Regions from separate parts of the Eleftheria terrae genome, predicted to be linked through region 3. Evidence: riboswitches for the same ligand, from Rfam matches in the RefSeq annotation. Region 3 holds a riboswitch; each other region holds the start of a gene.
The links. Region 3 has a riboswitch for cobalamin ahead of N7L95_RS04005 (energy-coupling factor ABC transporter permease). Riboswitches for the same ligand answer to the same signal wherever they lie in the genome.

Region 1 (7,571 bases), 210 kb from region 3:
GGCGCTCGTGCTGCCGGCCGTGCTCGGCTTGCTGGCGGGCTGTACCACCCCTCCTCCCGCAGAACCACCGCCCGCTCCCGAGGCGGCCGTCGAGCCGCCGGCGGCTGCCAGCGCACCCACCGTGCGCACGCCTGCCATGCTGCAGCAGGCCCAGCGCAGCGCCCTGGCCGCCGCCGATGCGCTGGAAGCCGGCAACGAAGAGCAGGCGAAGCAGGAGTTGCAGCGGGCCCTGTCGCTGGACCCGACCAACAAGCTGGCCCTCAACCTGATGCGCCAGATCACCGCCGACCCGGTGGCCACGCTCGGCCGCGAGTCGTTTGCCTACACCGTGCGCCCGAGCGACACCTTGTCCAAGATCGCCGGCCGCTTCCTCGGCGACATCTACGCCTTCTACATCCTCGCCCGCTACAACGACATCAAGGCCCCCCGCCAGGTCAGCGGCGGGCAGGTGCTGCGCATTCCAGGCAAGGCGCCGCCGCCCGGCACGCTGGAGCGCGAACGTGATCGGGAACGCGACCGCGATCGCGACCGTGAGCGTGAGCGTGAGCGCGAAGCCCCTCCGCCGCGGCAGGAGCCGAAGCGGGAGCCTCCGCCGCCACCGCCACCGCCGCCGCCTCCCCCGCCGCCGCCGCCACCACCGCCGCCTCCCCCACCGCCGGCACCGCCGGAGCCTTCGGCCGGTGAGCGGGCACTCAGCATGGGCGAGTCGGCCGAGCGGGCTGGCGATGCCGACCGCGCGCTGGCCGAGTACCGCCGCGCCGCGAGCCTCGGCCACCCTGCCGCGGCCGGCAAGGCCGCCCAGCTGCGCAAGCAGCTGGTCTCGCGCCACACCGTGAACGCTCGCAGCGCCTTCGCACGGCAGGACCTGGACGGTGCCATCCGCCAGTGGGACCGGGTGCTCGAACTGGACCCCGAGAACGACACTGCCCGGCTGGAGCGCCGCAAGGCCGTGTCGCTGAAGGAGAAGTTCAAGACGCTGAAGTGAGCCCCTGGCCCGCCGTCCGCCACCTCAGGCCGCCGGTGGGCGCAGCAACTCCAGGATGCTGGAGAAATCGCGGCCGCCCTGGCCGGCCGCGTTATGGAGCGCGTACAGGTTGCGCGCCAGTTCGCCCAGCGGCGTCGGGGTGCCGCTCTGCAGCGCCGCTTCGGCGGCCAGCCCCAGGTCCTTGAGCATCAGCGCGCTGGCGAAGCCGCCGCTGTAGCCACGCGAGGCTGGCGCCGTCGGCATCACGCCCGGCCACGGGTTGTAGACCTCCAGTGCCCAGTTGCGGCCGGAGCTGCGCGAGATGATCTGCGACAGCACTGCGACGTCCAGCCCATGCGCCGCGCCGAGTTGCAGTGCCTCGGCCGTGCCGGCCATCAACACCCCCAGCAGCATGTTGTTGCAGAGCTTGGCGGCCTGCCCGGCCCCGGCCGCGCCGGCGTGGAAGACCTGGCTGCCCATGGCCTGCAGCACGGGCTGCGCCCGTTCCAGCGCAGCCGCCGGGCCGCCGACCATGAAGGTGAGCGTGCCGGCTTCGGCTCCCGCGGTGCCGCCGGACACCGGCGCGTCCAGGCAATCGATGCCACGCGCCTGGCAGCGCTCGGCCAGCCGGCGGGCGGGATGCGGGCCGATGGTGGAGCAGTCGATCACCAGTGCGTCGGCATCGATGTGGTCGAGCAGGCCGTCCGCCACCCCGTCGCCCAGGTAGAGGCGCTCGACATGTTGGGCCGCCGGCAGCATCGAGATCACCACCTCGGCGTCGGCCACCGCCTGCGGGCCACTGGAAGCCACCAGCCCGCCCGCTGCGGCGAAGGCGGCGCATGCCGCCGCCGACGGGTCGAGGCCCAGCAACTGGTGGCCGGCGCCCAACAGGCGGCGCGCCATCGGGCCACCCATGTTGCCGAGGCCGAAAAATGCGATGGTCGTCATCCTTGCCTCCTGGCGGGCTTGCCGCCCTCGTGTACAGACACAGCCGCGAAACAGGCGCCGCCAAGGGCGCCCGGGACGATCATGCGCCCTTGGCGCCTCACCTCAGGTGCTCCAGGTCAGGCTGCTCCAGCAGGTGCCGGGCGACGATGACCCGCATGATCTCGTTGCTGCCTTCCAGGATCTGGTGCACCCGCAGGTCGCGCAATAGCCGCTCCAGCGGGTAATCGCGGGTGTAGCCATAGCCGCCGTGCAACTGCAGCGCCTGGTTGCAGACCTCGAAGCCGGCGTCGGTGGCCAGCCGCTTGGCCATCGCGCAATAGACGCTGGCGTGCGGGTCGTCGCGGTCCAGGCGCGAGGCGGCCAGGCGCACCATCTGGCGCGCGGCGGTCAGCTCGGTCGCCATGTCGGCCAGCTTGAACTGCAAGGCCTGGAACTGCGCCAGCGGGCGGCCGAACTGGCGCCGCTCGCAGAGGTGCCGGCAGGCGGCGTCCAATGCGCCCTGGGCCCCGCCGACCGAACAGGCCGCGATGCCAAGGCGGCCGCCATCGAGGCCGCGCATCGCCATGCGAAAGCCCTCGCCCGCCTGGCCGAGCAGGTGCTGCGGCCCGACCTGCACTGCATCGAAGTGCACCGCCCGGGTGGGCTGGCTGTTCCAGCCCATCTTCGCTTCCCGGCGCCCATAGCGGATGCCCGGTGTGTCGGCCGGCACCGCGAAGGCCGAGATGCCGTCGGCCTGCGGGCCACCGGTGCGGGCCATGACCACCAGCAACTCGGTCTCGCCGGCGCCGGAGATGAAGGCCTTGCTGCCGTCGATGCACCAGCCGTCGGCGGTGCGCCGCGCGGTGGTGCGCAGCGCGGCGGCGTCGGAGCCGGCACCCGGCTCGGTGAGGCAGTAGGACGCCAGCGCAGTGCCACTGGCCAGCCGCGGTATCCACTGCCCGGCCAGGTCGGGCCGGCCCCAGCGCGCCACCATCCAGGTGGCCATGTTGTGGATGCTCAGGTAGGCCGTGGTCGAAGGATCGACACGCGCCAGTTCCTCGTACACCAGCGTCGCGTCCAGTCGCGACAGGCCGCTGCCGCCCAGGGGCTGTGGGGTATAGAGCGCGCAGAAGCCGAGCTGGCCGGCCAGCGCGAGCTGTGCTTTTGGAAAATGCCCTTCCTGGTCCCAGCGCGCGGCGTGGGGGGCCAGCTCACGCTCGGCGAAATCGCGCGCAGCGCGGCGAAAGGCTTGCTGGTCTTCGTTCAGTTCGAAGTCCATGCGGTGCTGCTCCTCATCAGACGACGAGGCGAGCGGCAGCCACCGGCCGGATGGACCTGCACATCCATCCAACCGTACGACAACAGGCGTCCGCGCACCCCGCACCGCTCGCCCACCGCAAGCGGAACGCTTGAACGCGGCCGACGCACGAGGGCACCGGCGCGCGCATGCAGGCCGGTCTCCGGACTTGCAAGCCCTGCCGCGTCGCCTTCCCGGAGCCTGAACGCACTCCAGTGGCGTCGATGACGCGGCCACCCTTGCCTACCGTTGCGGGGGCAGTCGCGGCCTGCGCCGGCGCCTGGGGGCCGGCCTCACCGCGTTCCCGTTTCACTCTCGCGAGGAGACATCCTGGAGAGCACCTGCATGCGGCGGACCTTAGCAGAAGCCCCCAGTGTCGCCAAGCCGGCGCCTGCGCTCCAGCAGCCGGGGCGGCCGCCGCCTCAGCGCACGGCGCCGCTGCGGCGGCCGGGCGAGGCGGTCAAGGCGTCATCGGGCTGCGCCACCATGAAAGGCGACGATCCAAGCCGCTTCGCGAGCGTGATGCGCGAGTACTTGCCGAGGTAGTTGCGCCGGTTGCGCTCGCGCTCGATGGCGCGGAGGGCATCGGCGGCCACCTCGTCGTCCGGCTTCAGGGCCAGCACGGCCAGGTGCTGCGACGCCGCACGGTCGAGCTCGCCACGACGCTGGAACTGCTGGGCACGCCGCGCGTGTTCGGCGACGGCCAGCTCGATGTGCCGGCGCACGTCGGCCAGGCGCTCGCGGTATTCGTCCACCTCGGGGCGCAACACGGTGAGCAGTTCCCAGCTGACGGCCGCATCGGCCAGCCGCCGCTGCTGCGTCTGGGTCTGGGCCCGCTGGCGCAGCTCGCTTTCGTAGCTCGCATTGCGGGAGCCCTGCACGGCCGGCAAGGGCGCGGGTGCCTCCTCCGGCGCACTGGGCGGGCCGCCGGCGCAAGCCAGCAGGCCCAGGGACAGGCCGCCAGCGGCCGCAAGGCGGGCACTGCGTGCCAGCACGGAAGCAAGACGGAAGGCAGGAAGAGGCGATGTCATGGCTTGCGTGTTCCCTGCGTGACCTGCAGCTTGGCGCGGAAGGTGGTGAGGCTGTCGTCTCGGTAGATCATGCTGCGCCGGAGCATCAGCGGCTGGGCGAAGAAGGCGTTGCCACCCGGATTGACGGTGACGGCCATGTCGTACTTGTTGCGCTCCATGGCTTCGAGCACCGCTTCGTTGGCATCGCCGTAGGGATAGGCGAAATGCCGCACCTTGACCTTCTTCAGCTTGCGCTCGAGCACCTCGCGCGGCACCTGGGCCTCGGCCTGCAACTGCTGGCGGTAGGCGGCTTCCGGCAGGCCGGGCGGCCGATCCAGCAGGTTGCGGTGGGTCTTGGAATGCGCCTGGATGTCGACCAGGCCGGAATCGGCCAGCTCCTGCAGCTGGGGCCAGCTCAGCGCCTCGCCGCCACCGATGAAGTCGGTGTAGACGAACAGCGTGGCCGGCATGTTGTACTTGCGCAGCAGCGGGAAGGCATAGCGGTGCACCGACTCGAAACCGTCGTCGATCGTGATGACCACCGAGCGCTTGGGCAGCGGCTGGCCGCCTTCCAGGTAGGCCATCAGCTGTTCCAGGCGGATCACGTGGTAGTCGTTGCGGGCCAGCCATTCGAGCTGGGCCGCGAAGCTGGCCGCCGACACCGCCATCTTGCCGCCCACCGTGCCGAAGCGGTGGTAGCAGAGGATGGGCACCGTCTGGTAGTAGTCGGCGTAGATGCCGGACGGATTCAGCGTCTTCAGCGGGATGGCGAGCGGCTCGCCGGCTTGCGCCTCGTCGATGTTGTTGAAGTCGCCGATCACCCAGTAGCGGTCCTCGTCGCCGAGGAAGCGGCTGGCAATGCTGCGCAGGTTGTCGCCGGGGCCCGGCTGGTAGATCACGAAGCGCGGGCTGCGGCCCAGGATCTCGCCCGAGCCGTTGCCGGTCGCCGGGCCGGTCGGCAGGCCGCCGCAGGCGGCCAGCAGGCAGGCCAGGCTGCCCAGCGCGAGGCCGCGCAGCGCCCCCGCGATGCGGCCCGTGGCAGGCCGCCGTGGTGTGGATGAACCCATCTGTACTCCCTAGGGTGCCGGTTTGGAGGCGCTGCTGCCGGCCGCAGTCGTGCCGTGCTGGGTCGCGCCGAGCGGCGCGCCGGTGGTCAGGCCGAGGTTGCCTGATTGACGGTCTTGCAGGGCCTGCGCCATCTGGTCGAAGGCGACATACAGCTGGCCGAACTCGTCCTTGCGTTGTTCGCGGATGCGGTGGTCGAAGCGGCCGCGGGCGATCTCGCCCATCGACTCGGTCAGCAACTTGATCGGCTGGGCGAACCAGTTGGCAACAAAATACATCGCGATGGCCACCGCGAGCACCGTCACGACCACCAGCACCACCATCAGGATCATCGACAGCCGGGCCACCTGCGCCAGCGGCTGCTCGGGCAGCCCGAGCGCGACCCGGCCGACCTGCTTGTCCTGGAAGGTGATGGGCACCTGGAAGCCGAGCACCGTCTTGCCCTGCACGGTGTAGCGCGACACGGCCACGCCGCCCTCGCGCTGGCCCAGGGCCTCGCCCTGCGGGGGCTCGTAGGGCCGGCCCAGCAGCGCCGGCCGGCTGGCCGCGCGCACGATGCCTTCGCGGTCGATCACGGTGACGCTGTCGAAGTCGCGGGTCTTCATGACCTCCTGCACGCCGACCTCCACCGCCGCCCAGTCCTCCGACAGCGCCGGCACCGCGTTCTGCGCGGCAATGAAGCGCGACAAGGCGGCGCCGTAGTCGGTGACCTGGCTGATCATCGCGGCGTACTGCCGCTGCGTGATGACGGTGGCGGTGATGGCCATCACCACCGCGACGATCAGCGCCATCATCGCGGCCCACTTCACGCGCAGCGGCACGATGCGGGGGCGGTCCTTCTCGCGGGCGGCGGCATCGACCTCGGCCAGCACCTTGCCGAGCGCCTCGGCCAGTTCCTTGCCGCTCTGGAAGCGCCGGTCCGGCGACTTGGCCAGGCAGCGGTCGACCACCCGGCGCAAGGCCGGCGGCAGCCCGGGGCGCAGCTTGTCGATCGGGGTCGGCTCCTGGTTGGCGATCTGTACCGCCAGCGCCACCAGGCTCTCGCCCAGGAAGGGGCGCTGGCCGGTGAGCATCTGGTAGAGCACGATGCCGGCCGAGAACAGGTCGGAGCGACCGTCGATCTTGTGGCCCTGGGTCTGCTCGGGCGACATGTACTGTGGCGTGCCGAGGATGTCGCCGACCCGGGTGCGCTGGTCGGCGCCGCTTTCCATGTGGGCGATGCCGAAGTCGGTCACCTTGATGGTGCGGCTGCCCTTGGGGCGCAGGATGTTGGCCGGCTTGATGTCGCGGTGCACCACACCGCGCGAATGCGCATAGTCGAGCGCCCGGGCCAGCTGGATACCCATCACCAGCACGTCGCGCAGCGGCAGCGGCTTGCCCTGGTCCATCAGCTCGTTGAGGGGCTGGCCCTCGATCAGCTCCATGGCCATGTAGGGCCGGCCTTCGATCTCGCCGACGTCGTGCACGGTGACGATGTTGGCGTGCGACAGCCCGCCGGCCGCCCGCGCTTCGCGCAGGAAGCGGGCCCGGTAGCCCTCTTCCTCGCACAACGACGCATGCAGGAACTTGATGGCCACGTCGCGGCCGATGCCGGGGTCGTGCGCCTTGAAGACGGTGGCCATCGCCCCGCTGCCCAGGCGCTCCAGGATCTGGTAGCGGCCGACTTGGCGCACCGCGGCGCTGCCTACGGCGGCGCTGCCCGGCAACGTGCCGGCGATCGGCCTTTGCGGCTGGGCCAGCGGCGGCGCCGGCGGCACGGCGGGCGCGGTGGGGGTTTGCACCGGCGGCACCGGTGGAACGGGGGCCATGGGCGCCACCGGCGCGGCGGCCACGCTGGGCGGCACCGGCGCGGCCGGCGTGCTGGCGGGCGCCAGTGTCGACCAGATGCGGGTCGCGTCATCCTCGTGCGGCCGAGCCGCCGGGGACGGCGTGTCCGTCAATGGGTCCGGGCGACGCCCGCTTGAACTTCCTGCTTCTGACATGTTGCTTGCTCTTTCCTCCCTGCCGGGCCTAGCGCCGAGCCGGGGGTACACCCGGGGGGCGGCAGGGCCGTCCTCACCTGTCTCCGGCCGGCGCCGTCACCTCGGTCGCGGCCGGCAGTTCTCTGGCGGAAACTTCGGGAGTTTGCCCGGTTCGGACGATAAATCCGCGACCCGGTGGAAACAACAAGAAACAAACCGCTTGTTCGCGGGGGGTCAGCCTGAGTTAGTGGCTGCCCGCCGAAAGCCGGCGGCGGAGCCCGCCGCCCGCGCCGCGGCGGCCGCCTCACTTCAGCAGCAGCTCCGGCAGCCACATCGAGAAGGCGGGC
Region 2 (7,571 bases), 610 kb from region 3:
CCAGCAGCAGGTGCACGCCGGCTTCGGTGCTGTCGGCCTGCCGGCGAAAGGCCCGGGCGCCGAGCAGGAAGACCGCGCCGGTGGCCACCAGCGCGCCGGCCGAGGCACCGGCGCTCACGAGCCACCAGCCGAGGCCTGCCCACAGTGCCGTCAGCGCGCCCACCGCTGCGCCGCTCGACACACCCAGCACGTACGGATCGGCCAGCGGGTTGCGCAGCAAGGCCTGCAGCAGCGCGCCGGACAGCGAGAGCAGGGCACCACAGGCCAGGGCGCACAGGGCGCGCGGCAGGCGCAGCTGCAGCACGATGTCGCCATCGATTCCTTGCGCCTGGCCCGCCAGGGCGGCCAGCACCGCGCCGGGCGACAGCGCCTGGCTGCCCACGGCGACGGCCAGCAGCAGGCTGGCGCCGGCGGCCAGGCCGAGCATCAGGAAGACCAGGGGCGGCCGTGTCGCTCGCATGTTGCCGGCCCGCTCAGGGGCGGCTGCCGCTGAACTGGATGCCGATGAAGGCGGTGCGGCCGAGCGTCGAATAGCTGTACGCCGTGGTGTAGTCCTTGTCGGTCGCATTGTTGAGGCGTGCGAGCAGCGTCCACGCCGGCGCCAGCCGCCATTGCGCCCCCAGGTTCAGCAGGCCGTAGCCGCCGAGGCGTGGCCGGCGGCCCTTCACCGCGGTGTCTTCGCGATCCGAGACGAGCAACCATTCCACGAAGGCGTTGCCCCAGGCGGCCTGCTTTTCCACGGTGAGCTGGGCGGTGCGGTCTGCACGGCGCACCAGTTCACGGTCGGTCGCCTCGTCCTTGGCATCGAGGATGTCGAACGAGCCGTCGATGTGCCAGTCGGCATTGCGCCAGCCGGCCTGCAGCGTGGCGCCGGACATCTTGGCGCGGCTGGTCTGCTTGGCCGTCACGGTGTCGATGAAGCCGCGGATGTGGTTGCGGTAGAAGGTGAGCGAGCCCTGCCAGCGCCCGTCGTCGTATTTCACGCCGAGTTCACGGCCCTGGTTGCGCTGCGGGCGCAGCGCCGGGTTGCCGTAGTCAGGGAAGTACAGCTGGTTGAAGGTGGGCGCCTGGAAGTTGTTGGCGGCACTGCCGGTCAGCCGCAGGGCCGGCGTCAGGCGGTAGCCCAGGCTCAGGCTGCCGGTGGTGAAGCCGCCGAACTGCGAGTTGTGGTCGCGCCGCACCGCCGCCTGCCCGATCCAGGGCCCGCGGTCCAGCGAGTAGGCCAGCAGGGCGCTGTTGGTGTGGCGCCGGCTGACGGTGTAGGGGGTGGTGCTGTCCACCTCGTCCTCGACCCGCTCCAGCGCCGCGATCACCTTGTCGCTGCCGATCGAGAAGGTGTTCTGCCAGCCGAACTGCAGGCGTTCGGTGTCGAAGTCGTAGCGCCCATCGCGCGCGCCATCGGAGGCCCGCTCGTAGACGCTGGCGCTCTTGTCGAGCGTCAGGCCGAGGCGAACGCTGGACTGCCAGCGTTCGCTGAGGCGGTTGTCGATCGTCACGCCCCAGTTCGTGGTGGTCCCGCGGGTTTCGGCATCGGTGGTGGCGGAGGTCAGGCCCAGCGGGCTGCCGAAGGTGAGCGGGTCGGAGTAGGTGCTGTCGAACTCGTGGATGTTGCGCGCGCTGAACCACTGCGTGGAGATGGTGTGCCCGGGCGCGACGGTCCAGTTCAGCGAGCCGGCCACCGAGCCGCTGCGGTAGCTGTCGTCGTCCGGGTTGTAGTCGAGCGATCCGCCTTCGCGGGTGCGGCTGCTGATGCCCTTGGCGCGTTCGCCGGACAGCGAGAGCGCATAGCCCCAGCCGGGGCCGCCGCCGCTGACGCTGCCGCTGGACTTCACCAGCCCGTGCGAGCCGAAGCCGGCCTGCGCCTCGTACTGCTGCCCGGCGCTGCCGCGGCGCGTGAAGATCTGGATGACGCCACCCACCGCATCGGCGCCGTAGAGGGTGGTTGCCGGGCCCCGCAGCACCTCGATGCGCTCGATCTGCGCGACGGGGATGTTCTCGATGGCTGCAGCGCCCGAGGTGGCCGAGCCGATGCGTATCCCGTCGAGCAGCACCACCATCCGGCTGAGCTCGGCACCGCGCATGAACAGCTGGGTGTTGGACGCATAGCTGCCGTTGCTGCTCATCTGCACGCCGGGCAGGCGCTGCAGCACCTCGCGCAAGGTGGTCTGGCCGGAGCGGCGCAGCTCCTCCTGGGTGACGACGGACACGTCGGCCACCACGTCCTGCACGGGCTGGGGCAGCCGCGTCGCGGTCACCACCGTCTCCGGCAGGTGGAGGGCCTCGGCATCGGCCCAGGAAGAAGAAGGAAAGGCAGCGGCCAGCGCCAGCGGCAACACACCATGCAGCATGGTGGACGATCGTGTGGTCATCGCGAGAAAGGCAGTCGATCGATGCTCGTGCCTGCTTCCCCGCAGGGCCGAGCCGTTCGGGCGTGCTGTGCACGCCCCCCTGTTGGCCGGTATCCGGGCTGGCAGACCGACGCCGGTGGCCTTCCCAACTCGTTGCCGAGCCAGTGGCGGTGAACCGGCGCTGAAGCACGGTGCGCTTCGTCTGCTGACCGTTGCGGGGGCAGCGCAGGCCAGGATCGGCACCTCTGCGGCACCGGCCCCTCCTGCTTCCCGTTTAACCGCGCAGCCGACCGGCCGCGCGAGCACCAACCCGATGATTGTATGAGAGCGTTGCAGACTTCCCGGTTGATCCAGCACACGTGAAGCAATTGGGACGCCTCGTAAGCAAACGGCGCGCCCTGGGCCGCCTTGCCAAGGCCCCTGACTGGGTGGGCGCGTGCCCACTTCTTTGCCGATATCGTTCGGGCCACGAAGAACAACCCCGTCCCAACGGGCAACCGCCGCAGCGGCCCCCCCCGCCCGTCACGGGACCTCACGGAGTCAGCATGTTGATACTGAAGCGGCCTCGCCTTGTGCTTGGCCACCTGGTCGCGCCCTGGATCCTGGCCGCCCTGGCGGCCTGCGGCGGCGGAGGCGGAGGCGGCGGCGATGCCGACACGGACGGCAGCAGAGCCGCCCCGGCCGCCGAGGCGGCCGATGATCGCGAGACGGCCCAGGCGGCCGTCATCGCCCCGGCACTCGACGGCCTGGTCGGCACCGTCACCCCCACGGCCGATGCCCACCTGGTTGGCATGTGGACGCCGGTGGTCGACTGGCCCCTGCTCGGCATCCATGCCAACGTGCTGCCCAACGGCCGCATCCTCACCTACGGTGCCAACGAGGAGAACCCGCGCACCCGCAAGGCGGTCACCTTCGACGAGTGGGACACCCGCATCGGCCTGACGCCCGCGGCACACCGGGAAGTCGCCAGCCCGACCGAGCTCGACTCTTTCTGCAGCGCATCGGTGATGGGCCCGGACGGCCTGCTGCTCATCGTTGGCGGCAACACCTTCTGGAAGACGGCCCAGTACGACCCCGACCGCAGCCTGCTGATCGCCCGCGCCTCGCAGATGCAGCAGCCACGCTGGTACGGCACGCTGGTGAAGCTGCCCGACAACCGGGTGGTGGTGGTGGGCGGCAACAATGGCGGCATCACGCCGCCGGCCTATGGCGTGACGCCCGAGATCTTTTCCGCCGCCGAGGGCTGGCGGCCCCTCACCGGTGCCAGCAGCGAGGAGGCGTTCGGCGCCACCGAGAAGCGCTTCTGGTATCCGCGTGCCTACCTGGCGCCCAACGGCCTGATCGTCGGCGTCTCCAACGACCTGCTGTGGCAGCTCGACCCGCAGGGCGAAGGCCGCCTCACCGTGCTCGGTCCGGCGGGCCACCGGCTGGGCGTGGCGGGCACTTCGGTGATGTACCGCCCCGGCAAGGTGCTGCTGATCGCTGGCGGCGAAACCGACTTCGACCGCGAGCCCGCGACCCGCAAGGCCACCGTGCTGGACATCGCCGGTGACCTGCCCGTCAGCAGCCCGACGGCCGAGCTCAACTTCGCCCGCAACTATCCCAATTCGCTGATGCTGCCGGATGGCCGGGTGCTGGTCACCGGCGGCACCACCCGGGGCAACGGTGTCGGCACCGCGGTGATGCCGGCCGAGATGTGGGACCCCGACACCGGGCAGTGGGCCACCTGGGCACCGGCCGCGGCCGCCCGCCTGTACCACTCCACGTCGCTGCTGCTGCCGAACGGGGCGGTGCTCAACACCGGTGGCGGCTCGCCGGGCCCGGTCTTTGCGAAAACCGCACAGGTGTTCTTTCCGCCTTACTTCTTCAAGAAGCGCTGGGACGGCGAGGTGGTCTGGGCCGACCGGCCGGCCATCAAGCGGGTGGATCCGTACTTCCGGCAGGGCGAGGACGGCTCGCTGCGCCTGTCCGACAGCCGCCGCATCGCCTCGGTGGCGCTGATCTCGGCCGGCGCCGTCACCCATGGGCACAGCACCGACCTGCGCTACGTGCCGGTGCCGTTCTCGCAGTCCATGAACCGGGTACAGCTGCACCTCGGCGAGCTGGGCGAGACGCTGCTGCCGCCGGGCCACTACCAGCTGCATGTGGTCGACGAGGAGGGCGTGCCGTCCTCGGCGGCCATCGTCGAGGTGCGCGGCGGCTCGGCCAACGTCGCCTACCAGGGCTGGGCCAGCCAATCGAGCACCAGCGGCTTTCGCGACGCCGGCGCCGCCATCGACGGCAGCTGGTCTGCCTACAGCGCCACCTCGTCGAGCAATGTCGACCCGAGCTGGCAGCTCGACTTCGGCAGCGGCCGCCCGATCGCTGGCATCAGCCTGTTCAACCGCCTGGGCGAATGCCGGGACACCGACGACTGCCGCAGCCGCTTGCGCGACATCACGGTGTCGGTGCTGGATGAAGCCGGCAACCCGGTCTGGACCTCAGGCCTGCTCAATGCCGAGAACCTGCTGCAGTCGCCCGACCGGCTGCATGTGGACCTGACCCTGCTCAATGGCACCGCGGTGGTCGGCCACGGCGTGCGGGTGCAGCGCCAGTCGGACCCGGACCTCTCCGGCTCGGGCGGCCAGGGCGGCGAGTCCGAAGCCAACGTGCTCGCGCTGGCCGAGGTGGAGGTGGAGGAGGGGCCGGTGAACCTGGCCTTGCGCAAGCCGGCCCGGCAGTCCCACACGGCGGCCGGCGGGGTCGCCAGCCGGGCGGTGGACGGCCGCTTCAACGCCACCTGGCGTGACGGCCCGCTGACCTTCACCGGCGAGGCCTTCCAGCCCTGGTGGGAGGTGGACCTCGGCGCGGTGCACCCGCTACGCCGGGTGCGACTGTGGAACCGCATCGATTGCTGCAGCGAGCTGCTGGCCGACTTCGACGTGCTGGTGTCGGACACACCCTTTGGCAGCGGCAGCCTGGAGGAGGAGCGGGCGCGTCCCGGCGTCGGCGTCTACCACGTCGACACGCTCAAGGGCGAACGTGCGCTGGAGGTGGCCTTGTCCGAGGCGCAGACCGGCCGCTATGTGCGCATCTGGCTGAACCGGCAGAGCACGCTGTCGCTGGCCGAGGTGGAGGTGATCGGTCGCTGAGGCTGCACCGGCAGGCTGACCCGGAGACATCCCGGGCGGCCTTGCCGAGTGTCCGTGCGAAGGCCTCGTTGCCACCAGGCCCGCGTCAGCGCGCGCGCAAGGCGGCGCCGCGCAGCATCAGCACCACGCCGCACAGCACCACGCCAGCGGCGGCCCACTCGAAGCGGGTGATGTGCTCGCCGGCCACCGCCACGCCCAGCAGCATGGCCAGCACGGGGTTGACGAAGGTGTAGCTCGAGGCCAGTGCCGCGCTGGCGCGGCTGAGCAGCACCATGTAGGCATTGAAGGCGATCAGCGAGCCGAACACCACCAGGTAGGCCCAGGCGGCGGCCGAGACCGGCTGCGGCGGCCAGGCCGGGGTTTCGCCGGTCGCCAGCGAGAGGGCGAGCAAGACCGCGCCGCCGCAGATCATCTCACTGGCGAAGCCCATCGCGCCGGGGGCCAGCGGCAGGCTGCGCTGGCTCAACACGCTGCCCAGCGACCAGCTCACGCAGGCGATCGCAATGGCGAGCAGGCCGGCCGGCGAGGCCTGGAAGCCGGCGCCTTGGGTCAGCAGCAGCACGCCGCACAAGCCCACCACAATGCCGGCCAGCTCGTAGCGACCGGGGTAGACCCGCCACAGCAGGTTCAAGGCGGCGATCATCAGGGGCACCACCGCAATGAAGGCCACCACCAGGCCCGAGCCCACGGTCTGCTCGGCGAAGGCCGTGCCCCCCATGCCGCCCCCCAGCATCAGGGTGCCCACCACCAGCGCATGGCGCCATTGACGCGCATCCGGCAGCGGCCGTCCGCGCCAGCGCATCCAGGCCAGCAGCAGGGCGCCGGCGACCAGGAAGCGGGTGCCCATCTGGAAGAAGGGCGGCAGGCTGATCAAGGCGAACTTGATGGCCAGGTAGGTCGAGCCCCACACCACCCAGGTGGCGGCGAGACAGAGGATGAGCAGCGGCGTCAGCGTGCCGGCACGCGGTGCGGCGGAGAGGGCGGCAGTCATGGAGGAAGCGGCGGTTGCGTTGAACGGAAAGTTCAGATCGTAAGAAAGCCGCCGCTTCGAGCCCAGTGGTGTTTGAAGGAAGTGGCACTCATAATCCTTGCAAACCACAAGTTGCACGGACGGCTGCCTTGAATCCGGAACTCGACCACTACGACACCCGCATCCTCGCCGAACTGCAGGCCGACGCCCGCCTGTCGATGGCGGAGCTGGGCCGCCGGGTGCACCTGAGCCAGCCCGCGGTCACCGAGCGGGTGCGCAAGCTGGAGGCCGCGGGCGTCATCACCGGCTACCGCGCCTGCGTCAACATGCAGAAGCTGGGCTACGGCATCCGGGCCGCCATCCGGGTGGGCCGGGCCGAGTATGCGCGGGTGGTCAAGCTGGTGCAGCAGACGCCGGAGGTGGTGACGGCCTACAACGTCACCGGCGAGGACAGCTGGATCCTGGAGATCGCCGTCATCGACGTGGCCCACCTCGATGCGGTGGTCACCAAGTTCTGCATCCTCACCGAGACCTCCACCTCCATCATCCTGAATGCCGTGCGCGAGCACCAGCCCATGCTGCCGGCCCGCCGCGAAGACGTGAAACCGCCCATCAAGAAAGTGGACAAGGCATGACGACTCCCATCCCCGACTTTGCGACCTGCGACCTCTGCGACCTGCACAAGAACGACAGCGACGGCGGTTTCCGCGTGCTGCCTCCGGTGTTCCGCGACTTCGGCGCGCGCCGCAAGTTCGCCGGCCCGGTCAGCACGGTGAAGTGCTTCGAGGACAACACCCTGGTGAAGGCCGCGCTCGACATGCCCGGCCAGGGGCGGGTGCTGGTGGTGGATGGCGGTGGCTCGCTGCGCCGCGCGCTGGTCGGCGGCAACCTGGGCGCTGCAGCGGCCAGGAACGGCTGGGCCGGCGTGGTGGTGGACGGCTGTGTGCGCGACGTGGCCGAGCTGGCCGGCTGCGACACCGGCATCCGCGCGCTGGCCGCCATGCCCTGGCCCACCGAAAAGCGCAACCAGGGCCAAAGCGAGGTGGCGGTGCAGGTGCAGGGCGTGTGGGTGCGTCCCGGCGACTGGCTGTATGCCGACGAAGACGGCATCGTGGTGCTGCC
Region 3 (7,571 bases):
CGTGCACTGCCCCGAGCCGCCAAGCGGCCGGGAGTGGCCCCCGGCATGAGGCCGGCCGGCCGTAGTTCTTCAACGCAGGAGATCGAGATGGCAATGATCAATGGCACGGATGCACGCGATGCGCTGGCCGACTTCAGCGACGACCCGAGCTCGGTACTGAACGCCAACTGGTCCGGGGGTGACGACGTGCTCGTCGGCCTCGGCGGCGACGACACCTACCATGTCAACTCGGCCGGCGACATCGTCGTCGAGCGCGCCGGCGAAGGCAGCGACACGGTGGTGTCGCGCCTGGCCAGCTACACGCTCGGCGACCATCTGGAGAACCTGACGCTCGACAACTTCCCGGCCGACGCACCCACCGCCGTCAACGGCACCGGCAATGCACTGGACAACGTGGTGACCGGCAACGACGCGGCCAACACGCTGTCCGGGCTCGACGGCAACGACACCCTGCTGGGCAACGACGGGGCCGACACGCTGGACGGCGGCAACGGCGACGACACCTTGTCCGGCGGCAACGGCATCGACCTGCTCAACGGCGGCGCCGGCAATGACACCTTGTCCGGCGGCAACGGCGCCGACCTGCTCAACGGCGACGCCGGCAACGACACGCTGGACGGCGACAACGGCGCCGACACCCTCAACGGCGGCGACGGCGACGACCGCCTCGACGGCGGCACCGGCGACGACCTGCTCACCGGTGGTGGCGGCGCTGACACGCTGATTGGCGCCAACGGCGGCGACACACTCAACGGCAATGCCGGCAACGACAGCCTGGAAGGCAACAACGGCCAGGACACCCTCTTCGGCGGCAGCGGCAACGACGGCCTCGACGGCGGCAACGGTGCCGACAGCCTGGACGGCGGTGCCGGCAACGACACGCTGCTGGGTGGCAACGGGATGGACCGTTTCGTCTTCTCGATCGCTGGCGCACCGCATGCCGACACCCTGGTCGACTACGAGGTGGCCGACGACACCATGGTGCTGGCCAACTCGCTCGACGCCGGCCTGCCAGGAGCCATCAACCCGGGCGTGCTGGGCCTGGCGTTCGGTGGCGGCGTGGGCAGCGTGCTGGAGGCCAGCTCCTTCTTCAAGGGAGCCGGCCTCACCGGCAACGCGGCAGGCAACAGCAGTGGCATCTACCTCAATACCAGCAACGGGCAGCTCTGGTACAACGCAACCACCGCGGCCGGCGGCGATGCCCTGCTGCTCGGCACGCTGGACACCGGCGTGGCCGCCAGCGTGACCAACGCCGACTTCGTGCTGGGCGCCTGAGGGGCCAAGCCACAGGCACACGGCCCTGGCGTCGGCGCTTTTTTGCGCCGACGTCTTGAGCGGAGCATGGGCAGTGGTCTATGATCCGCCGCGTTGGTGCTCGCGCCGGCATTGCGCCGGTGCAGTTAAACGGGAATCAGGAGGAGCAGGCCCCATCGAGCCTGCCCTTGCCTGAGCTGCCCCCGCAACGGTCAGCGGACGAAGCCCTGCGCTTCACTCGTGTTCCCCGCTCCACTGGACACCCTGGTGTCTGGGAAGGACGACACGGGCGCTCCGCCAGCCCGGATACCGGCCAACAGGCGGTCGCGTTCGCGCGGCCATGCACGTGTCGCCTGCGGGGAAGCAGGCGAAGCGACGATCTTCTGCTTTTCATCATGCCTTGCTCATCCTGGCTCCCCAGGCGGACGGTGTTCGGCCGTGCCTTGCCTGCCTTGCCCTGGCTGCCGGCACCACGCCGGCCAGGCCGGCTCCGCCTGCAGCCTCCCGGCTGCCAGCCGGCCTGAGCGACATGCGCCCTCTCCCGCGTTGACCCCTTCACTCCACAGGACACCCATGCACATCGAACCCGGCTACCTGTCGCACACCAAGGTGGTGATGGCCTCGGTCGCGGCCACCGCGCTGCTCGGCGGCTATCTGCTGCCGCTGCTCAAGCAACCGTCGCTGTGGCTGCGCACCGGCCTGGCAGCCCTGTTCTTCTCGCTCTTCATGCAGGCCTTCCACCTGAAGGTGGGCCCGTCGGAGCTGCACTTCATCGGCGCGATGCCGATCTACCTGGCCTTCGGCTTCGTGCCGACACTGTTCGGCTTCGCGCTCGGCCTGCTGGCGCAGGGCCTGCTGTTCGAGCCGCAGGACCTGATGCACCTGGCGGTGAACACCCTCTCGCTGGCAGTACCGCTGGTCGCGGTGCACTACACCGCCGGACGCACGCTGGTGCTGCGCGGCTGGCTGGACGTGCTGAAGCTCGACAGCCGCTACTACGCCGGCGTCACCGCCATGGTGGGTTTCTGGCTGGCCATGGGCGAGATCGAGACGCCGCTGGTCGAGTGGCTGCACTTCGCCGCTTCCTACGTCGCGGTGGTCGCGCTGGAGCCGCTCGTCACGATTGCAGTGCTCGCCCTGATCCGCCGGGTGCAGCACACCGGCCTGGGCACCGCCTGCTTCGCTCCGCTGCCCGCGCGTTGACCCGATGCCGGGCACCGTGTGGTTCGTGGGCGCCGGCCCGGGCGATCCCGAATTGCTCACCGTCAAGGGACGCGACCTGATCGCCCGCGCCGGGGCCATCCTCTTCGCCGGCTCGCTGGTCAACGAAGCCGCGACACGGTGGGCGCCGGCCGGCTGCGCCATCGCCGACTCGAAGGACATGACGCTGCAGCAGATGGGCCGCTGGCTGGTGGCGCAGGCGCAGCAGCATGAGACAGTGGTGCGGCTGCAAACCGGTGACCCGGCGCTCTACGGCACGCTGATCGAAGTGGTGCAGGCCCTGGACGCGGCCGGCGTGCCGCTGGCGGTGGTGCCCGGCGTGTCCTCGGCCATGGCGTCTGCGGCCGCGGCGGTGGAGAGCTTCACCCTGCCAGAGGTCACGCAGAGCGTGATCTTCACGCGGGTGGAAGGCCGCACGCCGATGCCACCGGGCGAGTCGCTGGCCGAGCTGGCCCGGCACCGCTGCACCTTGTGCATCTTCCTGTCCATCACGCTGCTGCACAAGGTCGAGCACGGCCTGCGCGAGGCCGGCTGGCCGGAGGACGCGCCGGTGCTGGTGGTGCACAAGGCCAGCTGGCCGGGCGAGGAGCGCATCGTCCGCGGCACCCTGCACGACATCAAGCAGCGTTGCCGCGATGCCGGCATCGTCAGCCAGGCCATGATCATCGCCAGCCCCACGCTCGGCGCCCGCGACTGGCCGGAACTGGCCAAGTCCAAGCTGTACGACGCCACCTTCTCGCACCGCTTCCGCCGCGCATCCCTCGTTCCTGGAGAACCTTCGTGAATCACACCATCCTGCTCGTCGGGCACGGCTCGCGTGAAGAGTCGGGCAATGAAGACGTGCGCCGCTTCGCCGCCCGCTGGCGCGCTGCCCATCCGGATTGGCGCATCGAGCTGTGCTTCATCGAATTCGGCGAGCCCGGCCTGCAGGCCGGGCTGCGCGCCGCGGCACACGGCAGCTCGCAGGTCCTGGTGCTGCCGCTGATCCTGAACGCGGCCGGGCACGTCAAGATGGAGATTCCCGAAGCCATCGAGCAGGCCCGCCTGGAATGCCTCGGCACCGGCTTCCTCTACGCGCCGCACCTGACGGCCTGCGACCCGCTGTTGCAGGTGCTGCGGCGGCGCCTGCGCGGGGCCATGCAGGCCCTGGACATGCCCGACCCGCGCACCACCGGCGTGGTGCTGCTGGGGCGCGGCTCGTCCGACCGGCAGGCCAATGGCGAGATGGCCAAGATGGCCCGCTGGCTGCAGGAAGACAGCGACCACGAGCTGGTGGACCTGGCCTTCACCGGCATCACCTGGCCGCGGCTGGAACGGGTGGTGCAGCGCCAGGCGCTGGTCGGCATGCGGCAGGTGGTGGTGCTGCCCTACTACCTGTTCACCGGCACACTGATGCAGCGCATTGCCCGCCAGGTGGACCACCTGCGGGTGCAGTACCCGACGCTCAGGCTGGCCCACACCGACTGCTTCGGCTTCGAGCCCGAGGTGTTCGGGCTGCTCGACGAACGGGTGGCCGAGCTGCTGGCCGGCCTGCCGCAGTCGCGCATGCCTTGCGACGGCTGCAAGTACCGCGAGCTGGCGCACGACCTGGGGCACAGCCACCACCACGGCCACCCGCATGACCCTGCTGCCGCGCCGGGCGCTGCCCAGGCGCTGTCAGCCGTGCCGGTGCACGAGCACATGCACACGCACGGGCACGCCCACGAGCACACGCACCAGCACCAGCACCAGCACCAGCACCAGCACCTGCACGAGCACGCCACGGCAGCCGGCGGCCGGCCGGTGCATGCCGGCCACGCGCCGGCCACAGAGCCCACCTCCGCCACCGCCGCATGAGCACCGTCAACACCGTCACCGAGCAACTGACCCGCGCGGGCCAGGCCATCGAGCACGACTCCTTCGCCATCATCGATGCGGAGGTCGGCCCGCATCCCTACGATGCCGGGCAGTGGCCCATCGTGCGGCGCATGATCCACGCCAATGCCGACTTCGACTTCAACGGGCTGACGCGCTTCCACCCGCGCGCTGTCGAAGCCGGCGTGCAGGCGCTGCTGCGAGGTGGCACCCCGCTGGTGGCCGATGTGGAGATGATCTGCAGCGGGCTGTCGGCGCCGCGCCTGGCGCACTTCGGCGTGCAGGCGCATCACTTCATCAGCGATGCCGACGTGATCGAGGCCGCCCGTGCCGAGGACAGCACGCGGGCCGTCCAGGCCATGCGCAAGGCGCACCGCCTGGGCTTGCTCGACGGCGCCATCGTCGGCATCGGCAACGCGCCCACGGCCCTGATCGAGCTGGTGCGCCTGGTGCGGGAAGCGGGCGTGCGCCCCGCCCTGGTGGTCGGCATGCCGGTGGGTTTTGTCTCGGCCGCCGAGTCCAAGGCGCTGATGGCCGAGGTGGAGGCCGTGCCGTGGATCGTCATCGACGGCCGCAAGGGCGGCTCCACGCTGGTGGTGGCCGCGATCCATGCCCTGCTGGCGCTGGCCGAGGCCCGCCAGCGCCAGGGCACCGCCGCCGGCTGAGCCGCGGCACTCCCAGGACCCCCGGCCATGATGGAGAAAACCGTCAAGCGCGGCACCCGCACCGGCTTCACCACCGGTGCCTGCTCCGCGGCCGCGGCCCGGGCAGCGGTGCTGGGGCTGGTCTGCGGCGCGGTGCCGGAGCGGGTGGAATGCCTGCTGCCCAACGGCCAGCAGGTGGTCTTCGCCGTCAATGACGGCTGCTGCGAAGGCGACAGCGCGCAGCGCCGGGCCCACGCCATGGTCATCAAGGATGCCGGCGACGACCCCGACTGCACCGACAAGGCCCACCTGACTGCCGACGTCCGCCTGCTGCCGCAGCGGCCGGGCGAGGTGCTGCTGCTCGGCGGCTTCGGTGTCGGCACGGTAACCATGCCCGGGCTGGGCCTGGAGGTGGGCGGCCCCGCGATCAACCCGGTGCCCCGGCGCAACATCGAGGCCAACGTGCGGCTGGCCGGCGCCCCGCTGCTGGAGCAGGCCGGGCTGGAGGTGACCCTGTCGGTGCCGCAGGGCATCGAGATGGCCAAGAAGACCCTGAACGCGCGCCTGGGCATCCTCGGCGGCATCTCCATCCTCGGCACGACCGGCATCGTCAAGCCCTACTCCACCGCTGCCTACCGGGCCAGCGTGGTGCAGGGCGTGGAGGTGGCCGCCACGACGGGCAGTGGCGTGGCGGTGCTCACCACCGGCGGCCGCACCGAGAAATTCGCGATGGAGGAACTGCCCCACCTGCCGCAGGCCTGCTTCGTGCAGATGGGCGACTTCCTGCGTTACGCACTCGACACGGCGGTGGCCTGTCGGCTGCCGCGGGTGGTCATCGGCGGCATGGTGGGCAAGCTGACCAAGATCGCGCAGGGCGAGACCATCACCCATGCGGGCCGCGCCGAGGTCGACACCGCCCTGCTGGCCGAGCTGTGCGCCGGCATCGGCGTGCCCCCCGAGGTGTGCGAGGACATCCGCAACGCCGAGACCGCGCGCTATGCCAGCGAGCGCGTGCAGGCCCTGGGCCTCGTGCACGAGTTCCACCAGGCGCTGGCCGAGCGGGTGGTGGCCACCGTGGCGGGCCGCTACCCGGGACAGTTTCAACTCACCGTGCTGGTGTGCGACTTCGACGGTCGCAAGCTGGCCGAAGCAAGCAGCTCTCCATGAAAGAAGACCGAGGCCGCTTCGGCGGCGAGCCGTGCCGCGTCATCGGCGTGCTGGACGACGGCGCCCGCAGCCTGCATCCGCAGGCACTGGCCCACCTGCGGCAGGCCCACTGCGTGATCGGCGGCGAGCGCACCTTGCGCCTGCTGGCCGAGCACATCGACCCGGAGGCGCGCCTGCTCGACCTGGGCGGCGCACTCTCGCAGGTGCCCGGCTGGGTGGCCGAGGCGCAGCAGGCCGGCCAGCGCTGCGTGGTGCTGGCCACCGGCGACCCGCTGTGCCATGGCATCGCGGCCTACCTGGCCTCGCGCCTGTGCATCGAGGCGCTGGAGATCCTGCCCAACCTGTCCACCCTGCAGCTGGCCTGCGCCCGTGTCGGCCTGCCGTGGCAGGACATCAGGATCGTCTCGGTGCACAGCCGCGATGCCGGCGAATGGGTGCCCGGCGCCGACGCGCGGCACGGGCTCTATGCGCTGGCCCGTGCCGCCCACGCACATGCCCGGCTGGCGGTGCTCACCAGCCCGGACAACACGCCCGACCGCATCGGCCGCCTGCTGCTGGCCGAGGGCCTGGGCGCCGACTTCCAGTGCGCTGTGGCACAGCGGCTGTGCCAGCCCGAGGAAGCGGTCAGCGCCGCACTGTCGGTGCAGGAGCTGGCCGAGCGCCGTTTCGCCGATCCGAACGTGGTGCTGCTGTGGCGCTTGCAGGACAAGCCGCAGCCGGTGCTGTTCGGGCTGCCCGACGCCCGCTACGAGCAGCGCCATCCCGACAAGGGCCTGATCACCAAGCACGAGGTGCGCGCCGTCTCGCTGGCGCGGCTGCAGTTGCGCCGCGACAGCATCGTCTGGGACATCGGCGCCGGCTCCGGCGCGGTGGGCCTGGAAGCCGCGCGCCTGTGCGAGCAAGGCCATGTCTACGCCATCGAGAAGAACGAGGAGGACCATGCCATCGCCCTGCGCAACCGCCAGGCGCTCGGCGTGGGCAACTACAGCCTGGTGCACGGCAAGGCGCCGGCGGGCCTGGAGCACTGGCCCGACCCGGACGCGGTCTTCATCGGCGGCTCCGGCGGCGAGCTGGGCGAGCTCATCCACCGCGTGCTGCAGCGGCTCAAGCCGCACGGCTGCCTGGTGATGAACTTCGTCACCTTCGAGAACCTGGGCACCGCACTCGCCACGCTGAAAGAGGCCGCCGAGGCCCTGCCGCTGCACTGGGACGTGCTGCAGCTGCAGGCCTCGCGCAGCAAGCCCATCCTGCAGATGCAGCGCCTGGCCGCTGAAAACCCGGTATGGGTGGTCTGTGCCAGCCGGGGAGTGGCCCATGCCTGACCACCGCCGCGGCTGCCTGTGGGGCGTCTCGCTCGGCCCGGGCGACCCCGACCTGATGACCCGCCGCGCGCATGCGCTGCTGCAGCGGCAGGACGCGGTCTGGACCTAC
Region 4 (7,571 bases), on a different replicon from region 3:
AGCGGCCCTGCAGCCCGCGTGAGAGCTGCTGCAGTTCCTGCGGGCCACAGGCGTCCAGCCGCGGCGCCAGGTCGTCATGCACGCGCTGCAGCACCGCGGCCGCCTGTGGCAGGCCGGGCGGCACCGCCGCGTCCAGCAGCGCCTGGGCCAGCAACTCGAGGCGCTCGCGGGTGTCGCCCTCGTGGCGCCAGGGGGCGTCGCTCACGGCCGCCAGCAGTGGCGGCCGCGGGCCCTGCCAGGGAAGCGCCGCGTCGATCGACAAAGGGTCGAATGCGTGCCCCGGGAACAGGTCGCGGGCCAGCGCCTGCAACAGGCTGGCCTGGCGGCCCTGCCCGTCGCCGGCCGGGAAGCGGGCCAGCGCCACCAGGGTGTCGCGCCGCTGGCGGCCTTGCGGGGAAACGCCGAAGACATGCAGGCCGTCGCGGATCTGGGTTTCCTTCAACTCGCAGAGGTAGGCATCGACCCGTGCCAGCAGGCCGTCGTCGTCTTCGGCGGATGGCGCGTCGAGTTCCTCGTGCAGGCGCTGCCGGCGCACCTCGGCCAGGATCTGCGTGCGCAGCTGGGCCGCGCGGCGGGCATCCAGCAACAGGGCTTCGTAGTACTCGTCGACCTGGCGCTCCAGGTCCTGCAGCGGCCCATGGTTCTCGGCCCGCGTGAGGGGCGGCATCAGGTGGTCGATGATCACGGCCTGTGCGCGCCGCTTGGCCTGCGCCCCTTCGCCGGGATCGTTGACGATGAAGGGATAGAGATGGGGCCAGGGGCCAAGGATGGCGTCCGGCCAGCAGCTGCCGGACAGCGCCACGCTCTTGCCCGGCAGCCATTCCAGGTTGCCATGCTTGCCCACATGCACCACCGCGTCCACCCCGAAGGCCTGCCGCAGCCAGAAGTAGAAAGCCAGGTAGCCGTGCGGCGGCACCAGCTCGGCATCGTGGTAGCTCGCGGCGCCAGCCTCGCCATAGGCGCGGGCCGGCTGGATGCCGATGAAGACCTGGCCCAGCCGCAGGCCGGCGATCATGAAGCGGCCCTGCCGCACCAGCGGATCCTGCTCCGGCGCCCCCCAGCGGGCGGTGACCGCGGCCGCCATGCCGGCAGGCAAGCGCGCCAGTGCGGCCAGGTAGTCGGCCATGGCCAGGCTTTGCCAGGCCGGGCGCAGCGGCCATTGCGAGGGGTCGGCCGCAATGCCTTGCTGCAAGCGGCGCATCAGCGCATCCCCATCGGCCGGCAGCGCGTCGAGCCGGTAGCCCTCGCGCTGCAGCAGGCGCAGGATCTCCATCACCGAGGCCGGCGTGTCCAGCCCCACGCCGCTGCCCAGGCGCCCATCGCTGCCAGGGTAGTTGGCCAGCACCAGGGCCAGCCGCTTCTCTGCCACAGGCAGGCGCCGCAGCCGCACCCAGCGCCGCGCCAGCTCGGCCACGAAGTGGCAGCGCTCCTCGTCCGGCTGGTAGGCCACCACGTCGCTCTGCGTCAGCTCGCAGCGGTAGGCCAGGCCCTTGAAGCTGATGGCACGGGTCACGATGCGGCCGTCCACCTCCGGCAGGGCCACCTGCATCGCGATGTCGCGGGGCCGCAGGCCCTGGGGGTCGGCCAGCCAGTCGTCGCGGGCCGATCCGGCCACCAGCACCTGCAGCACCGGCGCGTCGCCGGCCAGCGGCTCGGCCAGCTCGCCCGACAGCGCGGCGAACGCGGTGCTGTTGAGCACCAGGTCCACCGACTGCTCGGCACACAGCTGGCGCAAGGCGGCCAGGCAGAGGGGCTCCTTCAGCGAATCAAGCGCCACCGGCAGCGGATTGAGCCCACGCTGCAGCAGCGCCGCCGCCAGGCTGTCGAAGGCCGCCGTGTTGCCGGATTGCAGGTGGGAGCGGTAGAACACCAGCGCCACCACCGGGGCGCCCGGCTGCCAGCCGGCCCGCACTTCGTCCAGCGTGGCGGCAGCACCGTGGTGGCGTGCGCCGGCCGCCGGGGCCTGCAGGCAGGGCGGCCGGTACAGCGCCACCTGCGGCAGGGCCGTCGGCGGCAGCGGCGGCTCGCCCCAGCCGAGACCGTCGTGGGCCAGGCTGCGCAGCAATTGCCGCGCGTTGTGCAGGCTGCCGGCCCGCAGGTACTGCCACCACTGGCGGCACAGCGCCTCCGGCAGCGTGCTCTTGCGCAGCAGGTTGACGTCCTCCTGCAGGTCGCCCGAGAACATCGCCAGCCGCAGCCCCCGTGCCGAGGCCAGCTCGCCCAGCCGCTGCACGCCGTAGGGCCAGGCCGACTCGGCACCCAGGTGGTCCACCAGCACCACCCGGGCATGCTGCAGCACCTCGTCCACATACAAGTCGAGCGACGCCGGCTGCCGCAGGAACATCAGGTTGGCCAGCCGCAGGCCGGGCCAGCCGGGCTCGCCCGCCTGCAGCTCGCGGTAGGCCCGGGCCAGCAGCGACAAGGTGGTGTCGGCCGAACTCAGCACCACCAGCTCGGCCGGGCTCTGGCCGAGTCGCATGACCGCGCCCTCGTCCTCGACGAAACCGCCGGGGCGGGTGCTGAGCAGGTGCATCGCGGGGGGATGCCGGCGGCCTAGGCCAGGGCCGGCGCAAGGCCGGCGCGCAGCGACGCCGCGTCCAGCCCCTGGCCGATGAACACGAGCCGGGTCGACGGCGCCTCGTCGTCGCGCCAGCGGCGGTCGAAGTGCGCATCGAAGCGCCGGCCCACCCCCTGCACCAGCAGCCGCATCGGCTTGCCCGGCAGTGCCACGAAGCCCTTCACGCGATAGAGCGTGTGGGCCGCCGCCAGGCCGGCGAGCGCCGCCATCAGGCGCTCGCGATCGACGGCCGGCAGCTCCAGCACCAGCGAGTCGAACTCGTCGTGCTCGTGCGCCTCCTCGTGGTCATGGTGGCTCTCGCGCAGGTGGATGTGCGCTTCGGCCGCCCGCTGCTGGCCCAGCAGCAGGTCCACCGGCAGTTCCCCGCCCCGTGCCGGGACGATCTTCACCTCAGCGGGGATCTCCGCCCGGATCAGCACCTCGGCCTCGCGGCGCTGGGCCTCGCTCATCAGGTCGATCTTGTTCAACACCACCAGGTCGGCGGCCGAGAGCTGGTCCTCGAACAACTCGTGCAAGGGCGATTCATGGTCGAGGTCGGGATCGGCCCGACGCTGCGCGTCCACCGCCGCAGGATCGGCCGCGAACTGCCCGGCCGCGGTGGCCGGCCCGTCGACGACGGTGATGACGGCATCCACCGTGAAGGCATTGGCAATGCCGGGCCAGTTGAAGGCCTGCACCAGCGGCTTGGGCAGGGCCAGGCCGGAGGTCTCGATCACCACATGGTCGATCTGCTCGCGCCGTTCGGCCAGCGCCTGCATCACCGGGAAGAACTCCTCCTGCACGGTGCAGCACAGGCAGCCGTTGGCCAGCTCGTAGAGCTGGCCGGGGCGCTCGCGGCCGTCGTCGTCGCAGCCGATGCCACACCCCTTGAGGATCTCGCCGTCGATGCCGAGCTCGCCGAACTCGTTGACGATGACCGCGATGCGCCGGCCCTGCGCGTTCTGCAGCACATGGCGCAGCAGCGTCGTCTTGCCACTGCCCAGGAAACCGGTGACGACGGTGGCGGGGATCTTGGTGGTCAGCACGTGCCCTCCCTCAGGCCGCCAGCGGCGCCAGTTGCACGAAGGAGAAGTAGGCTCCCAGCACGCCGACCACCGTGCCGGCCACCAGGCCGGCGCGCTGCAGCTGCGGCACGGTCCACCGCGAGGCCACCGTGGAGACGGCGACGACCAGCCCGGCCTGGATCAGCGCGAAGCCGAACAGGTAGGCCAGCAGCGGCGTGGATTCCGCACCGACGATGGATTCGCCGTAGGCATAGCCATGCAGCAGCCCGGCCACCGGCAGGGCCGTCCACAGCACTGCCGCCGGCAACGCCCGCCGCCACAGCAGCGCGAGCCCGGCGACCACCACGCTGAGGCCCACCAGCAGCTCGCCGGCCGGCAGCGTGACGGCATTGAGGTGCAGCACCGTGCCGGCCAGCGAGCCGGCGACAAACACACCCGCCAGGCCGGCCCGCAGTGCCAGTGGCAGCCGCGCCACCAACAGCGCCAGCGCCAGCACGAAGGCCAGGTGGTCCAGCCCGATCACCGGATGCGCGAGGCCGGACAGCAGCCCTTCGCCAAAGGTGCCGGGCATGGCGCCTCCCATGGCGTGGTGGGCGAAGGCCGGCGAGGCCAGCACCGCGAAGGCGGCAGCACCGCCGCGCACGGCAGCGCCCGTCCAGGCACGGTGAGGCGCCCTGGTGCGAGGGGAAGGCAGAAGGAGCAGACGGTCCATGACATCCTCTTCAGGCCGGCGTCCCCGCCGGCCGGGTGGCGAACGTGATGCCGTGAGAGGTACAGCCCGGACATTCCCGCGCCGGCTCCGGCCGCAGGAACAGCCCGGACGCCGCCCTCCCGCGGCTTCCGAGTGAGGGACGACGGCCGGTATCCGGGCTTGCAGAGCCGGGCGGCGCCGAGGCGGCACCACCCTGCGGAAAGGGGCTCGCCTTCCCGCACGCGGCTGCGTGCAGTGGCTGCAGGGCACCGCCGGCCCCTGCCTGAACCCTTCCTTGCCTGCTGACCGTTGCGGGGGCAGCACAGGCCTTGCCACGCTCGACGAAGCGCAGCGCACCTGTTTCCCGTTGAACCCACGCCCCCCTTGCTGGCAGGCGTCGGCACCGTCGATCCCGCCTGCCGGCCGGGCTTCGCCCGGTCCGCCAGGACGTGGCCATTCTAGAGGGACGGCGGGCGCCTGCACTGAGTGGGTTCCCGGAGCCGGCCCCCTTAGAAGCAGGCGGCCGTCAGCTTGCCGTACAAGGTGTTGAGGTCGAGCTGCGCAGGAAAGCCGGCTGGCACCTGCCCGCTGGCAAAGCCCCGGCTGCGCAGGCCGGCCAGGAAGGGATGGCTCAGGTACTGCTGGCTGAAGCTCCCCAGGTTGCCGAAGTAATGGGAGAACAGCCGGGCCGGGTCGAGCGCGAATTCGCCACGGTGGCTGGCGCCGTCGTTGCCGTCGTCCCAGCCCCAGGGCGCATTGGCCGAATGGCTGCTGCAGCTCTTGAGGCCGGCACCGCAGCCGCCACTGCTGTCGCCCTTGAAGCTGCCCCAGCTGTTGAAGGTCTGCGCCTGCGCACCCGGCTGCACGGCTTCGTCCAACGCGGCCGCCCACAGCCCGCCCGGCGCCGCCATGTCGACCAGGCGATAGGGCACCTGGCGATCGTTGCCCGAGGCCGGATGGCCGGCGGTGCCCAGGCTGGGGTAGTAGATCACGCCGTCCTGGTCGGCGGCGCCGTTGAAATCGGAGGTGTAGGGCCAGGCCTTCAGGCCATGGCCCTTGGCCTCCTGCACCGTCTTGACGCGGCTGACGCCCTCGTGCAGCTCGAAGGACAAGGTGCCGTCGATGTCCTCGTGGCCGCCCACGTAGGGGCTGCCAGGCGGGGTATAGGCATAGAAGTCGGTATGGAAGACGGTGATCATGCCTTCCAGCCGACCGAAGGCCGAGCCATCCTTGCGCACCGACAGCAGGGCGCCTTCCAGGTCGTTCTCGTGCTCCTGGTCGAAGATGGTGTCGGACCAGTCACGCGGGTGATAGAAGGCATAGGTGATGAAGTAGTGGCTGCAGCTCTCCACCACGGAGTAGTAGACGGTGGCCGGCCAGAGCCCGTCGCCCCGGTGATCCCAGTTGTTGGTGGTGACGCGGTCGCCGTCGTAGTCGTAGGCGGTGAGGTAGTCCGATGCCGCATCGCTGGAATCGGTGTCCTGGTAGTGCACCGGCGCATGGTGATAAGCCAGCTCGGCAGGGGTGGCGGCGGGCACGACGGCCGGCGCGAGAAGAACGCCGGCGCATGTGGCCAGGGCGACCATGGAACGTGGCATCGGGAGCTCCTTTGTCCAGACAACAAAAGCCGCCAGCCTGTCGGGCCGGCGTGTCGAGCCGATGACCGGGCAATCGCCCTGCCTGCCGGCGGGCTGCCCCCACCCGCCGTCCGCCCTGCCGCGGGCCGCCGCCACGGGGAAAAGTCCACTTTCAACATTTGCCTGCGCAAACCGGGCGAACGCGCGAAGAAACGGCCTAATGCCGCGGTCGATGCGACGCCGGCCACCGGCCTGCCGCTGCACTCCCACCCACCGGACCCCGCCCATGCCCCGCTCCCCGCGCCTTGCGCTTCATCTCCTTGCCTGCCTGCTTGCCGGCCACACCGGGGCCTGGGCGACGAGCGGCAACGCCGCCCCGTCCCCGCTGGCCTTCGGGGCGACCACGGCCGCCGAGGCGAGCGCCAGCGCGATCGACCCCGCCAAGGCGCGCGTCACCGCCCAGGCCAGCGGTCGCCTGGAGCTGTTCATCAATGGCCAGTTCATGGGCCGGGCCATCGACGCGCGGCAGCGCCTGAGCGCCTATGCCCGGGCGCTGCGGGTGGGCGACAACGTCATCGTGCTGCGGGTGCGCAGCCAGGACGCCGCGTCCTTTGCCTATGCACAGCTGCAAGGGGAGTTCGGCCGCGCAGTGAGCAACAGCGGATGGCGCGCCCGGTTGGCCTCGGCCGGCGAGGCGGCCGAGGCCAACGGCCCCTGGAGCCGGCTGGACTACAACGACAGCGACTGGGCCCCCGCCAGCGAGCGGCCCATCCCGCGCCCGAGCGGCTTCCCCTCGGACGGGGCGGCGCGCTCGATCTGGCCGGCCAACGCCGGCCCGGGCGTCGCCCTGTTCCGCCTGCGCCTGTGGGTGCCTGACGCCGCAGCGGCGCGCCCGCAAGGCTGGGGCAGCAGCGTCACCGGCGGCAGCGGCGGCGAGCGGGTGCGCGTGCGCACCCCGGCGGAGCTGGCCAGCGCGCTGTGCCGCACACGCAGCGGCTCCACCTGCACCGACACCACGCCCCGCATCATCGAGGTGGCGTCGACCCTCGACTTCCGTGGCAGCGAAGGTCCGGAGCACAAGCCGGGTTGCTACCAGGCCGTCTGCCCGGCGCCGATGCAAAGCGAGCGACTGATCGTCGCGGCGCCCGGTATCACCCATTGCGACGGCAAGCCCACCTTCTCGGTCGCCTTCGACGCGGCGGGCCGCACGCCGCTGCTGGTGGGCTCCAACAAGACGCTGATCGGCATCGGCGATGACGGCGTCATCAAGGGCAAGGGGTTGATGCTGAGAGGCGGCGTGAGCAACATCGCGATCCGCAACCTGAGCTTCAGCGACATCAACCCCGGCATCGTCTTCGCGGGCGACGCCATCACGCTGGACGACACCGACCGGGTCTGGATCGACCACAACCGCTTCCAGCGCATCGGCCGCCAGCACATCGTCTCCGGCTGGGGCAAGGCCTCGCGCGTCACCATCTCGTGGAACCAGTTCGACGGCCGCAGCGCAGCCTCCGCCACCTGCAACGGCCAGCACTACTGGATGCTGCTGCTGGTCGGCAAGGACGACAGCATCACCTTCGCCAACAACTGGCTGCACGATTTCTCGGGCCGCAGTCCCAAGATCGGCACCGCGGCCGGCCGCGCCAGCGTGCAGTTGGTGAACAACTACCTGCAGCGCGGCAAGGGGCACGCGATCGACGTCACGGCCCCCGCCCAGGTGC

Region 1: it holds a riboswitch for cobalamin, as region 3 does, so the genes downstream of both, N7L95_RS03265 (acyl-CoA dehydrogenase family protein) here and N7L95_RS04005 (energy-coupling factor ABC transporter permease) in region 3, are expected to answer to the same signal.
Region 2: it holds a riboswitch for cobalamin, as region 3 does, so the genes downstream of both, N7L95_RS01655 (TonB-dependent receptor domain-containing protein) here and N7L95_RS04005 (energy-coupling factor ABC transporter permease) in region 3, are expected to answer to the same signal.
Region 4: it holds a riboswitch for cobalamin, as region 3 does, so the genes downstream of both, N7L95_RS26265 (HupE/UreJ family protein) here and N7L95_RS04005 (energy-coupling factor ABC transporter permease) in region 3, are expected to answer to the same signal.

Annotation. Positions count from the first base shown of each region.
Region 1 is NZ_CP106951.1:680,921-688,491, forward strand. It holds gene N7L95_RS03255 (LysM peptidoglycan-binding domain-containing protein) at 1-985, shown strand, start outside; gene mmsB (3-hydroxyisobutyrate dehydrogenase) at 1,010-1,912, opposite strand; gene N7L95_RS03265 (acyl-CoA dehydrogenase family protein) at 2,010-3,170, opposite strand; cobalamin riboswitch at 3,326-3,548, opposite strand; gene N7L95_RS03270 (hypothetical protein) at 3,611-4,219, opposite strand; gene N7L95_RS03275 (polysaccharide deacetylase family protein) at 4,216-5,265, opposite strand; gene N7L95_RS03280 (protein kinase domain-containing protein) at 5,275-7,071, opposite strand; gene N7L95_RS03285 (TRAP transporter large permease) at 7,529-7,571, opposite strand, start outside.
Region 2 is NZ_CP106951.1:284,216-291,786, forward strand. It holds gene N7L95_RS01650 (FecCD family ABC transporter permease) at 1-460, opposite strand, end outside; gene N7L95_RS01655 (TonB-dependent receptor domain-containing protein) at 474-2,369, opposite strand; cobalamin riboswitch at 2,437-2,673, opposite strand; gene N7L95_RS01660 (galactose-binding domain-containing protein) at 2,894-5,479, shown strand; gene yedA (drug/metabolite exporter YedA) at 5,565-6,470, opposite strand; gene N7L95_RS01670 (Lrp/AsnC family transcriptional regulator) at 6,668-7,084, shown strand; gene rraA (ribonuclease E activity regulator RraA) at 7,081-7,571, shown strand, end outside.
Region 3 is NZ_CP106951.1:892,312-899,882, forward strand. It holds gene N7L95_RS04000 (calcium-binding protein) at 88-1,275, shown strand; cobalamin riboswitch at 1,353-1,585, shown strand; gene N7L95_RS04005 (energy-coupling factor ABC transporter permease) at 1,828-2,457, shown strand; gene cobM (precorrin-4 C(11)-methyltransferase) at 2,462-3,259, shown strand; gene N7L95_RS04015 (sirohydrochlorin chelatase) at 3,256-4,311, shown strand; gene N7L95_RS04020 (precorrin-8X methylmutase) at 4,308-4,994, shown strand; gene N7L95_RS04025 (cobalt-precorrin-5B (C(1))-methyltransferase) at 5,022-6,140, shown strand; gene cbiE (precorrin-6y C5,15-methyltransferase (decarboxylating) subunit CbiE) at 6,137-7,462, shown strand; gene cobI (precorrin-2 C(20)-methyltransferase) at 7,455-7,571, shown strand, end outside.
Region 4 is NZ_CP106952.1:505,898-513,468, reverse strand. It holds gene cobN (cobaltochelatase subunit CobN) at 1-2,533, opposite strand, end outside; gene cobW (cobalamin biosynthesis protein CobW) at 2,554-3,603, opposite strand; gene N7L95_RS26265 (HupE/UreJ family protein) at 3,614-4,294, opposite strand; cobalamin riboswitch at 4,422-4,696, opposite strand; gene N7L95_RS26260 (hypothetical protein) at 4,783-5,871, opposite strand; gene N7L95_RS26255 (polysaccharide lyase family 1 protein) at 6,137-7,571, shown strand, end outside.